Regions from separate parts of the Priestia sp. 10L35 genome, predicted to be linked through region 2. Evidence: riboswitches for the same ligand, from Rfam matches in the RefSeq annotation. Region 2 holds a riboswitch; the other holds the start of a gene.
The links. Region 2 has a riboswitch for glycine ahead of AC1DEF_RS23465 (amino acid permease). Riboswitches for the same ligand answer to the same signal wherever they lie in the genome.

Region 1: it holds a riboswitch for glycine, as region 2 does, so the genes downstream of both, gcvT (glycine cleavage system aminomethyltransferase GcvT) here and AC1DEF_RS23465 (amino acid permease) in region 2, are expected to answer to the same signal.

The regions. Positions count from the first base shown of each region.
Region 1 is NZ_JBFTKA010000001.1:404,508-411,015, forward strand. It holds gene AC1DEF_RS02090 (DEAD/DEAH box helicase) at 1-1,336, opposite strand, end outside; glycine riboswitch at 1,517-1,609, shown strand; gene gcvT (glycine cleavage system aminomethyltransferase GcvT) at 1,821-2,921, shown strand; gene gcvPA (aminomethyl-transferring glycine dehydrogenase subunit GcvPA) at 2,942-4,288, shown strand; gene gcvPB (aminomethyl-transferring glycine dehydrogenase subunit GcvPB) at 4,281-5,759, shown strand; gene AC1DEF_RS02110 (rhodanese-like domain-containing protein) at 5,804-6,187, opposite strand; gene AC1DEF_RS02115 (lipoate--protein ligase family protein) at 6,418-6,508, shown strand, end outside.
Region 2 is NZ_JBFTKA010000008.1:24,638-31,145, reverse strand. It holds gene pdaA (delta-lactam-biosynthetic de-N-acetylase) at 1-798, shown strand, start outside; gene rlmD (23S rRNA (uracil(1939)-C(5))-methyltransferase RlmD) at 961-2,346, shown strand; partial or broken gene AC1DEF_RS23470 (FAD-binding oxidoreductase) at 2,686-4,036, shown strand; glycine riboswitch at 4,236-4,316, shown strand; gene AC1DEF_RS23465 (amino acid permease) at 4,475-5,827, shown strand; gene AC1DEF_RS23460 (PAS domain-containing sensor histidine kinase) at 6,160-6,508, shown strand, end outside.

The sequences.
Region 1 (6,508 bases), on a different contig from region 2:
AGTTAATGATATGATGACAAAACTGAAGATTGATTCCTTCTCCACCTGCTTCAGTGGCAATAAATACTTGCGCGTGGCTTTCAAAAAGCTGCTTCATCCAGTCTTTTTTACCTCGCTTAAATCCGCCTCTAAAAGGTACAGAGGTAATTCCATGCTGTTTTAAATACCACTGTAAATACAGTTGAGTTGCTCTGTACTCAGTAAAAATAATGACTTTATCATCAATTTTCTGAACGAGTTCTAGCACTTTTTCTGCTTTTGCATTTTGCGGAACTTGCTGAAGTAGTTCCATTAACGGAGTAATCATATGTTCCGTTAATGCGCTGTTTGGATCTTCCTGACGTTCCAGCATGTTTTTTAATGTCATATACACCGCTTCACGGCTGCTGCAGGCCTCTCGCTGCAGGGTTAAAATTGAAAAAGCGCTTGAAGGGTGGAGTCCGTTTCCTTTAAAAGATGTAATCGCATCGTATAGCTCCCGTTCTTTCGGCGAGAATTCAACAGGAATGGTTTGAACAATTCGCTTCGTCCATTCGATACCCGTATCGTGGCGGCGATTTCGAATCATAACTTTGTTAACAAGCTCTTTTAAGTGTTCATCGTTTTGCAAAGAGCGTTTTTTAGCGGAAAATAATTCTTCGAAATAGTCTTTATTGCCGAGATGACCAGGCTTTAAAAGAGAGACTAAGTTAAAAATTTCTTCAATTCGATTTTGAATCGGTGTTGCGGTTAGCAACAGACAAAATTTCTTTTTTAGACTTTGCACAAATTCATAGTTTTTTGTTTTGTTGTTTTTAAGTTTATGAGCTTCATCAATGATGATGAGGTCGTAGTCTTGTTCTAGCACAATTTCTCGATGAGGAGAACGTTTTGCTGTATCAATTGAAGACACAACGATGTCACACTGATCCCACACATATGATTTTCTTTGAGGGACTGCGGGAATATAAAATTTTTGGTTCAATTCCATAGCCCACTGTGAAACAAGGGAAGCTGGAACTAAAATGAGAACTTTTTTAACAAGTCCGCGAATCATATATTCCTTCAAAATTAACCCTGCTTCAATCGTTTTGCCCAGTCCTACTTCATCTGCTAAAATGGCTTTCCCATTCATTGTTTCAACTACTTGTTTGGCTACTTCGAGCTGATGAGGAAGCGGCGTTAAATCGGCTAGATGTTTTGGGCTTTGTAGTCCTTCAAATTCTGAGATAAGCGTTTGGTCTTCTATTTCATAGGCAAGTTTATACAAATCCCATGCAGACCAAGGGCCGTCTTGCTCCAATTTAGTTGAGAAGGCTGCTTCCCATGTTTCATCGATGTTTAATTTCACTTTCATGATAAAAATGCTCCTTTGTGAAAAATTTTTATTGAACAAATGATAAGAATCAGGTAGGATAAAAATATATTTAGAAAATTTGAAAAAGAAAATAGATTAGCACTTTACAAATGATTGTGTGAATAAAGATAGATACATCTTTCAGTAGTATGCCCAACTTTACCAACTTTATAGAAGCGAATGACGACACGGGGAGAGACTACTTGAATGTAGCGCCGAAGGAGCAAGCAATAAAATTGTGAATCTCTCAGGCAAAAAGACTCTTGTTTGACGCAGCTCTGGAGAGCGTCTATGCGTTTATAGACCACCCACGAGGCAAACCTATTCATTTATAGGTAAACTTTCAGGTGAAAAGGACAGAGACTTCCTACTAAATACAGTAGGGGTTTTCTGTCCTTTTTTGTTTGGATAAATAGTGATCCCCACACTATTTGAAAACTCCCCGTTATGAAAAGTTTCACGTGAAAAAGAGGAGGACATAAATATGACAACAGAATTACACAAAACGCCGCTTTATGATACCTATCAAAAATATGGTGCCAAAACAATTGATTTTGGAGGATGGGCTCTTCCCGTTCAATTTTCTTCTATTAAAGAAGAGCATGAAGCTGTACGTACAAAGGCAGGCCTTTTTGATGTCTCTCATATGGGAGAAATTCTTGTAACAGGAGCTGATAGCTTAGTTTTTCTTCAGCACACGATGACAAATGACGTTTCTACCCTCGTAGATGGAAAAGCGCAGTATACGGCTATGTGTTATGAAGACGGAGGCACGGTAGATGATTTGCTGATTTATAAAAAAGCAGATCAAGAGTATTTGCTAGTCGTAAACGCTGCTAATATTCAAAAAGACTATGAGTGGCTGGTGTCTCACAAACAAGGAGATGTAACGCTCGTTAATCAGTCTGATGAAACTGCGCAGCTAGCTTTGCAAGGTCCTGTAGCAGAAAAAGTTTTACAAACGTTAACGAACGAAAATTTAGCTTTGTTAAAGCCATTTACATTTGCTGATGATGTAGAAGTAGCGAATGTAAAAGCTCTCGTTTCACGTACTGGGTACACCGGGGAAGATGGCTTTGAAATTTATTGTTCTTCAGCTGACGCAGCTCACTTGTGGACGGCTATTTTAGAAGCAGGCAGTGATGAAGGTGTGCTGCCTTGCGGATTAGGAGCTCGCGATACGCTTCGTTTTGAAGCTACTTTGGCTTTATATGGCCAAGAGCTTTCAAAAGATATTACGCCCATTGAAGCTCGAATTGGATTTGCAGTAAAGACGAACAAAGACAGCTTTATTGGAAAAGAAGTGTTAAAAGAACAGCGTGAAAGCGGGGCACCTCGTAAGCTGGTAGGAATTGAAATGATTGATAAAGGTATACCAAGACACGGTTACGAAGTACTTGCAGATGAAGAACAAATTGGATTTGTGACAACAGGTACACAGTCACCGACATTAAAGAAAAACATCGGTCTAGCACTATTGTCAGCAGAGTATACAGAGCTTGGTCAAGAAGTGGAAGTGCAGGTTCGGAAAAAGCGCTTAAAAGCAAAAGTGGTTTCAACACCTTTTTATAAACGTTCAAAGTAAGCTTTGGGGAGGAATTTAACATGTTACATCGCTATTTACCAATGACAGAACAAGATCAGCAGCAAATGTTAGCAGCAATTGGTGTTTCATCTGTTGATGATTTATTTTCAGATATTCCGCAGCGCGTTCGTTTTCAAGGAGAATACAATATTAAAAAAGCGGCTTCAGAGCCTCAGCTGTTAAAAGAATTAAATAGTATGGCTGCTAAAAATGCTCATTTAAAAGACTATGCTTCTTTTTTAGGAGCAGGAGTTTACGATCATTACATGCCGGTTATTGTTGATCATGTTATTTCTCGTTCGGAATTTTATACGGCCTATACTCCGTATCAACCGGAAATTTCTCAAGGAGAACTTCAGGCCATCTTTGAATTTCAAACAATGATTTGTGAGTTAACGGGGATGGACGTGGCTAATTCTTCTATGTATGACGGAGGAACTGCTTTAGCAGAAGCCGCTATGCTCAGTGCGGGTCAAACAAAAAAGAAAAAAGTACTTGTCTCTGCGGCTGTTCACCCTGAGTCAAAAGATGTGTTAAAAACGTATGCGAAGGGTCAATACATTGAAGTGGTAGAAATCCCTTCAGCAGACGGCGTAACAGATATGATTGCATTAGAAAAAGAGATGGGGAGTGACGTGGCAGCTGTTATTGTCCAGTATCCAAATTTCTACGGACAAATCGAGCCGTTAAAAGAAATTGAAGAAATTACCCATCAAGAAAAATGCATGTTTGTGGTTTCAAGCAATCCTTTATCATTAGGTTTACTTACGCCTCCTGGAGAATTCGGAGCTGATATTGTCATTGGAGATGCACAGCCATTTGGTATTCCAAGTCAATTTGGAGGCCCGCACTGCGGATACTTTGCAACTACGTCTAAGCTTATGCGAAAAATCCCAGGACGATTAGTAGGGCAAACGGTCGATGAAAACGGTAAGCGAGGGTTTGTTTTAACCCTTCAAGCGCGTGAACAGCATATACGCCGCGATAAAGCGACGTCTAACATTTGTTCAAATCAAGCGTTAAATGCTTTAGCAGCATCAGTTGCAATGACAGCTTTAGGCAAGCAAGGTGTAAAAGAAATGGCGCTGCAAAACTTATCAAAAACGCATTATGCATATGAAGCGTTAAAGGCAAAAGGGGTAAATGTAGCATTTGAAGGACCGTTTTTTAACGAATTAGTCGTGAAGCTTCCGGTTTCGGTAACAGAAGCAAACAATCATTTATTAGCATCAAAAATAATTGGCGGTTATGATCTTAGCCGTGATAACCAAGCGCTTGAAAATCACATGCTGCTTGCTTTTACAGAGCTCCGTACAAAAGAGGAAATTGACCAACTTGTAAATGAATTGGGGGATCTTCATGCTTAATCAAAATCAATCACTTATTTTTGAAAGCAGTAAAGAAGGGCGAATCGGCTATTCATTGCCAGAGTTAGATGTGCCGCAAGTAAATGCTGAAGAACTGCTTGGGAAAGCGTATGTGCGTACCAAAGCTCCTGAGCTTCCTGAAGTATCAGAACTCGATATTATGCGTCATTACACCGCGCTTTCAAAACGAAATCACGGGGTAGACTCAGGGTTTTATCCGCTTGGTTCATGTACGATGAAATATAATCCAAAAGTGAATGAACAAGCAGCACGCATTGCTGGGTTTGCGCATATTCATCCGCTTCAAGATGAGCAAACGGTTCAAGGTGCTCTCGAACTTTTATATGATTTACAAGAGCATTTAACAGAAATTACAGGAATGGATGAAGTAACACTTCAGCCAGCAGCAGGTGCTCACGGCGAGTGGACCGGGCTTATGATGATTCGTGCCTATCATGAAGCAAATGGTGAGACGCAGCGAACAAAAGTCATTGTTCCAGACTCAGCTCACGGAACGAACCCGGCTTCGGCAACAGTTGCGGGATTTGAAACGGTAACGGTAAAATCAAACGAACATGGTTTAGTGGACTTAGAGGATTTACGCCGCGTAGTAGGAGAAGATACAGCCGCTTTAATGTTAACAAACCCAAATACGCTGGGATTATTTGAAGAAGATATTTTAGAAATGGCTGAAATTGTTCACGCAGCAGGTGGAAAGCTTTATTATGATGGTGCAAATTTAAACGCAGTATTAAGTAAAGCCCGTCCTGGAGATATGGGGTTTGACGTTGTTCATTTAAACCTTCATAAAACGTTTACAGGCCCTCATGGAGGAGGCGGTCCTGGCTCTGGTCCGGTAGGGGTAAAAGCAGATTTAATTCCGTATTTGCCTAAACCAGTGCTTGTGAAAACAGAAGAAGGCTATCACTTTGACTATAACCGTCCTAAGTCAATTGGACGTGTAAAGCCGTTTTACGGCAACTTCGGTATCAACGTTCGCGCTTATACGTATATTCGTTCAATGGGTCCAGACGGCTTAAAAGCGGTGACGGAAAACGCTGTGCTAAATGCCAACTATATGATGCGTCGTTTAGCAGAACACTATGAGCTGCCGTTTGACCGTCACTGTAAGCACGAATTTGTTTTATCTGGAAAACGTCAGAAAAAGCTTGGCGTGCGCACATTGGATATTGCGAAACGACTGCTTGATTTTGGCTATCATCCACCGACTATCTACTTCCCGCTTATCGTAGAAGAGTGCATGATGATCGAACCAACGGAAACGGAGTCGAAAGAAACGCTAGATGCGTTTATCGATGCGATGATTCAAATTGCAAAAGAAGCAGAAGAAACGCCTGAAGTCGTACAGGAAGCTCCGCATACAACGGTTGTGAAACGCCTTGATGAAACGCTGGCAGCCAGAAAGCCAGTTCTTCGCTATCAGAAAGAACAGGCTGTTCAAAACGTCTAACAAAAAACCTCGCCCAAAGGCGAGGTTTTTTTATATACATACCATTATTTTTTCTTTTTTACTTTACCGTTCCACATTTTGAAGCCGCCTTTTAAATCATAGATTTCTTGAACACCGTGGCGACGAAGCATTTGTGCTGCGCGTCCTGTGCGCATTCCGCTTTGACAATAGATGTAGACAGGTTGATCTGGACGAAATTCTTTAATGCGCATACGGAACTGTGAAAGAGGAATATTTCGTGCGCCTAAAATATGTCCGTTTTCGAATTCATTCGGTTCACGAATATCAACTAGCTGTGCCTTGCGGTAGCCGCTGCGGAATTCTTCTTCAGTTAACGTTTTCATAATGCGACGTTGGACAAAGAACATAACGACAGAGTATATGATGATTACTCCAAGTAAAATGAGTACTGCTGTAATTGCTGACATGCTGATTCTTCCTTTCTTCGACAAAATCCATACTCTTATTATATAAGTGAATGAAATTAGAAGTAAAGCGATTTTGCCTTGAATCTAGCGGATTTCTTCCCGAAAATGAAAAAACTACCACATTTGAATTCACAGTTTTATGTTGCTCTTTGCTTTTCCTTAGCTCAATCTTTTGGTAGACTAAAAAACGGATTTATTTTTTATATTACATATAGCTGAGGATGAGGTAGATGAAAGCAAAGTGGAGATTTATTGATTCCAACAACCGTTCGCCTTATTACAATATGGCGTTAGATGAAGCGTTATTAGAATGGCATAGTA
Region 2 (6,508 bases):
ACCTTTTTTCTCGTTTTTTTATTCGTGATGTCAATAGGCATAGCATCTGTTGAAGCACAAATGTATCCAAACAATCCGATCAGCTGGGGATTTCAAAAAAGTAAAAATCACAAGCCCGCATCCGCAGGTACAGCTTATGAACAAATTCTTGCTAAGTATGATGCTTTTTACCTCGGAGATACAAATAAAAAAAATATTTACTTAACGTTTGATAATGGTTATGAAAATGGTTATACACCGCAGGTATTAGACGTGCTCAAAAAAAGAAAGGTTCCTGCCACATTCTTTGTAACAGGACACTATTTAAGAGAAGAGCCTAAGCTTATTAAACGAATGGTAAAAGAAGGGCATATTGTCGGGAATCATTCATGGCATCACCCTGACTTAACTCAAGTGGATGACGCACGTTTTAAAGAGGAATTGCAAAAAGTAAAAGATGAATACAAGAATATTACTGGTCGTGATGAAATGAAATACCTTCGCTCACCTAGAGGGGTATTTAGTGAACGAACGCTAGCTCTTTCAAAGCAAGAGGGCTATACGAATGTATTTTGGTCACTTGCATTCGTTGACTGGAAAGTGAATGAACAAAAAGGCTGGCGCTACTCATACGACAATATGATGGCTCAAATACATCCAGGTGCGATCATGCTTTTGCATACCGTTTCAAAGGATAACGCAGATGCGTTAGATCAAGCGATTGTGGATTTGAAAAAGCAGGGCTATACATTTAAAAGTATTGATGATTTAATGAACGAACGCAAACAAATGAAGAAAAGTCCTTCTAAAACGAAATAAAGATAAAAACCGATGGGAATGTTTCTCCTGTCGGTTTTTTGCTGTTGAAGTGTTATAATATGCGTTGATGTCTTTTTTAAAGCGATACGGTCTACTAGGTTTTTAGCAGATAAAGACCGTTAATAACTATATAAAGAATTTAAACTAATCGGAGTTGGTCTCATGAATAAACCAAAAACTGAAATGAAAGTTCAAAAAGGACAAACGTTTCCGTTGACGATAAAAAGACTCGGTATTAATGGAGAAGGCGTAGGATATTTTAAGCGCCAAGTCGTCTTCGTGCCGGGAGCATTACCAAATGAAGAAGTGGTTGTAGAAGCAACAAATGTCCAGCATAAGTTTGCGGAAGGGAAAATCAAGCGAATTCGCAAAAAATCTCCTCATCGCGTAGATGCGCCCTGTCCTATTTATGAACAGTGCGGAGGCTGTCAGCTTCAGCACTTATCCTATGAAGGTCAGCTAGAATCTAAGCGTGATATTGTTCTGCAAGCGTTCGAACGTCACAGTTCATTAAAAAAAGTAGAGGGAAAAACACGCCAAACAATTGGCATGGAAAATCCTTGGGGCTATCGTAATAAATCACAATTCCAAGTAGGTATGGATAAACAAAAAGTCATCGCTGGTTTGTATGGACTGAACTCTCATCGACTGATTGACATTGAAAACTGTCCTATTCAGCATGGAGCCACGAATCATGTGACAAAAGAAATAAAACGAATTTTACAAGATCTTCAAATTCCTATCTACAATGAACGCAAACGCCGTGGTATTGTACGTACCATCGTATCTCGAGTAGGATTTGAAACGGGTGAAGTGCAAATTGTCTTGATTACGGCTAAACAAGAAATTCCGAAAAAAGAGCTGCTGATTAAAGAAATTCAGCGCCGCCTACCGGAAGTGAAATCACTCGTACAAAACGTAAACGGTCAAAAAACATCGCTTATTTTTGGAGACGAAACGTTTACACTTGCTGGAAAGTCGGTGATTCAAGAAACGTTAGGAGATATCTCGTTCGAACTTTCAGCGCGTGCATTCTTCCAGTTGAATCCTCTTCAAACCGTGAAGCTATACGACGAAGTAAAAAAAGCAGCTGCGCTAACAGGCAGTGAAAAAATTGTAGATGCTTACTGCGGAGTAGGGACAATTGGCTTATGGCTTGCTAAAGATGCCAAAGAAATTCGCGGAATGGATACGATTGAAGAATCGATTGCAGACGCAAGAAAAAATGCCCAAGATCATGGGTTTGAGCATGCTACGTACGTAACGGGTCCGGCTGAGAAATGGATGCCGCAGTGGGTAAAAGAAGGCTGGAAGCCAGACGTTATCGTCGTTGATCCGCCGCGAACAGGCTGTGATGACAAGCTTCTAAAAACGATTTTACAAGTGAAGCCAAAGAAAGTGGTTTACGTTTCTTGTAATCCATCCACATTAGCCAAAGATGTGCAGCAACTGTCGAAGGCTTATCATGTTGATTACATTCAGCCTGTTGATATGTTCCCTCATACGGCGCATGTGGAGAATGTGGTGAGTTTGACGTTAAAGAAATGAATAGAAAAAGAGTAAAGGGCAGATTTGATTCTGCTCTTTTTTCTTTGAGCTGTACTCTTATTAATGGAGAAAGTTGTTAAAATTCCACATCTGTTCTTTTAGTGTAAAAAATATCTTAGTATATTGAGATGAAATTCTCATAAAGTCTAGTCTTGGAAAGTGTTACATCGCTAAAGAGAGATTACATAAGAGGGTTAATGCCTTTAAGAAAAACTATAATGACGTCTTTTATACAAATAATAAACGCAAACTCTATCCCAAAACCCAAACCTTTAACCACATCGATAATACTATAGTAATAAAACTACTAAAAAGTATGTATAAAGGAGCAGAGGTCAGATGGACTCAATGTTTTTAAAAGGACTTACGGGAGAAGTGATAACGCCAAAAGACCCCCTTTATGAGGAGGCTCGTCAGGAATGGAATCGCGCTGTTAGTAAATTTCCGCTTGTGATTGTGTACTGTGAAAAAAACAGGATGTTGTGAATGCGATCCACTGGGCGCACAAGCATCGTGTTGAGATTCGCATTCGATCTGGCGGTCATCATTACGAAGGCTATTCTACGGGTGACTGTGTGTTAGTCATTGATATTAGTCGGTTAAATACGTTGAAACTAGATAAAAAACGGAACATTTTAAAGATGGAAGCAGGAGCGAAAAATACGGAAGTGTATGATTTCATCGGTTCGAACGGATATGTGTTTCCAGGAGGAACATGTCCGACTGTTGGAGTATCTGGCTTTACGCTTGGTGGAGGCTGGGGACTTTCGAGCAGGCTTTATGGATTAGGCTGTGACAGCTTGATAGAGCTAGAGTTAGTCAATTATGAAGGAAAGCTCATCAAAGCAAACAAATCGTGTAACGCTGATCTTTTTTGGGCATGCCGCGGTGCCGGTGGCGGTAACTTTGGCGTTGTAATAAGCATGACGTTTCAGCTTCCAAAGCCAACGAACAGCTCTGTTACGCTCGTTCGCTTCTTTTATGTAGGTACTACGAAGGCAAAGCAGACACAAGTGATGAATATATGGCAAAACTGGCTGCCTGAACTGGACAAACGTATGACGCTAGTTGCAAGCATTTTATAATGCAGAAGTAGAAGGGTTAGGCATATTTGCAAACGGCTTCTTTTACGGCTCCCCAGAAAGAGCTCGGGAGATTTTACAGCCTTTTGCAGAATGTAGAAGGGTTTCGAGTAGAGCTGGAATCATTATCTTTTCTTGAAGCGGTAAAAAAAATAGAGGCAACCTATCCTCAGTCTGAAAAATTTAAGTCAACGGGAAGATTTGTGCACAGAAGCTATTCACGTGGTGAGCTTGAAAATCTTACAGATCTCATACAGCGTCCGGCAGAAGGGTCCGTTTATGCCGCGATTTCTTTTTATGCACTAGGAGGAGAAATCCGCAGTGTTGGTAAAAGTGAAACGGCTTTTTTCTACAGAAACGCCAGATATATTATGGGGTTTCAGTCTGTATGGACAGAAGATGCATTTGCAAGAGCAAACAGAGATTGGCTTCGCAAGCGATTTGAATATATTAAAAGTATTACGATAGGCTCCTATGTGAATTTCCCTATCAGTAACCTTAGAAACTACGAGCATGAGTATTTTGGAGACAACGCAGAGAGATTAGAAAGAGTGAACAAAAAGTACGATCCGTTTAATGTGTTCAGGTTCGCGCAAGGACTCAGGTAGCGTGAGGAAAAGAATACTAAGTTGACGATTGAAAATGTTCGATTACCTTTTTTCGAAGAAGGTAAATAAATGAAAGTAATCTTTCCTGTTGACAAAGTATCCAACTGGTATTAGAATAAACAACTATTCGACAGTCATTCTATTGATTGAAAAATTTAATACGTAGAAAGCTATGATTGCTATGGATCACACTATAGCAGGAGCAGCTTCTGGAGAGATCGCGATAGTTTCGCGACGCCGAAGGGTTCACAATCTCAGGCAAAAGGACAGAAGAGTACCGGATATTTATTTGGCATGTTACTAATTGGTAGCATGTACCTTAATATTTGTTATTCTTATGACCATGAGATTGGAGCGCATCCAATCTCTTTTTTTATTGGACTTTATTTGTAGTCCGCACGATCGCATCAAAGGTTTTATTGTTAGGAGGAGTTAGAGTTGGAACAACGAGAATTAAAGAGGGATTTATCCAATCGTCATGTTCAGCTAATTGCGATTGGGGGAACCATTGGTACGGGCTTGTTTTTAGGTTCTGGTAAAGCAATACAGCTTGCAGGTCCCTCTATCATCTTTGCTTATTTAATTGTTGGTATTGCGCTTTTTTTTGTGATGAGAGCGCTAGGAGAACTACTGCTGTCTAAAGCAGGTTATCAATCGTTAACTGATATTGCTGAAGAGTATCTTGGACCATGGGCGTCATTTGTAACGGGATGGACCTACTGGTTTTGCTGGATTATGACAGCTATGGCTGATGTGATTGCAGTTGGCGTATATGTGAAATATTGGTTCAATATTCCTCAGTGGATTCCGGCACTTATTTGTGTAATCATTTTATTAGGTCTTAACTTATTAACCGTAAAATTATTTGGAGAATTAGAGTTTTGGTTTGCTTTAATAAAGGTTATTACGATTCTTGCATTAATTATTATTGGCGTTATTTTGCTGGTAATGGGATTTAAAACAGATGCGGGATCTGTTACTGTTCAAAACCTTTGGAATCATGGAGGGCTGTTTCCAAATGGGGTTTCAGGTTTCTTACTTTCATTCCAAATGGTTATATTTGCATACGTCGGGGTTGAATTGGTAGGGGTATCGGCAGCAGAAACATCAAACCCCCAAAAAAATATTCCATCGGCCATTAATAAAATTCCGCTGCGAATCTTATTTTTCTATGTTGGAGCGCTTATCGTTCTGTTGTTTATTAACCCGTGGATGGAATTAAATGCAGCAGAAAGCCCATTTGTTAAAACCTTTAGTTTAGTCGGAATTCCGCTTGCTGCTGGAATTATTAATTTTGTTGTACTAACTTCAGCCGCTTCTGCCTGTAATAGCGGAATGTTTTCAACAAGCCGTATCTTATATAATTTAAGTAAAAATGACCAAGGGCCATCTAAGTTTGCAAAACTGAACAAAAACCACGTACCAAGCAACGGATTGTTTGTATCTACTCTGGTCATCTCAGCGGGAGCTCTTTTAAGCAAGCTTATACCAGACCAAGCTTTCGGCATCGTCACGACCATTAGCGCTATTTGTTTTATTTGGGTGTGGAGTATCATTCTCATTTGCCATCTAAGGTATAAAAAGACGCGTCCGCAGCTGCATGCAGCATCAGCATTCAAAGCACCGTTAACACCATTCATAAACTATGTTGTGTTAGCTTTGTTTGCGGTGATTCTTGTTATTATGCTGTTTTCTGACGCGACGCGCCCAGCCTTATTGTTGACGCCCGTTTGGTTTATTCTCTTATTTATTTTTTACTGGACTAGAAGGAAAAAGAAAATAAATCTTTAAAGGCTAGAAAATCAGCAGGGAACAAACATGATTTTTTATAAAAGAATATAGTAAATTTCTGACCTCATTACTCCGTGATGAGGTCTTTTTAGTGGAGAATAAATAATTGATTTCTCCTGCATGAATAAAATGCAGGAAGCAAAGTTTATAGAAGAAAACTAAAAATTTGTTCTAACAGAAAACACAGTGAGAAAGCTCGTAGTTTTCTGATAGGAATGTAGAACAAATTGCTTTTCTTCTGTGTCTAAAGATGGAATTCCGTCATTTATATGGAAAAGTTTTCATTTTGCAGTACAATGGAGGTAGACTTCATTAGATTAAGGTGAACAAACATGAAATGGTTTAAATCTCATACGTTTTGGAAAATCTTCACGATTAATGTGCTTCTTATTTGTACCGTACTGACGCTAATGTTTATTGTTTCAAGAGTGATGCTGCCTAATATTTCTCAAGATCAATATCGGCAGGTAACTGATAAAACCGTCAAGAGAATGAAAGAGCAAATTAACGTCGTCATTAAAGATATTTGGAGCCTAGGCGACGAGGTACAGCAAGATCCTATTTTTTTATCGGATGATGAACAAGAAATAGACAAAGAATTGCAGAAAATAGTTAATATTTCACCGTATATCGATAGCGGAACCATTTTTAATGTAAAAGGGTATGTTGAGCATTATTACC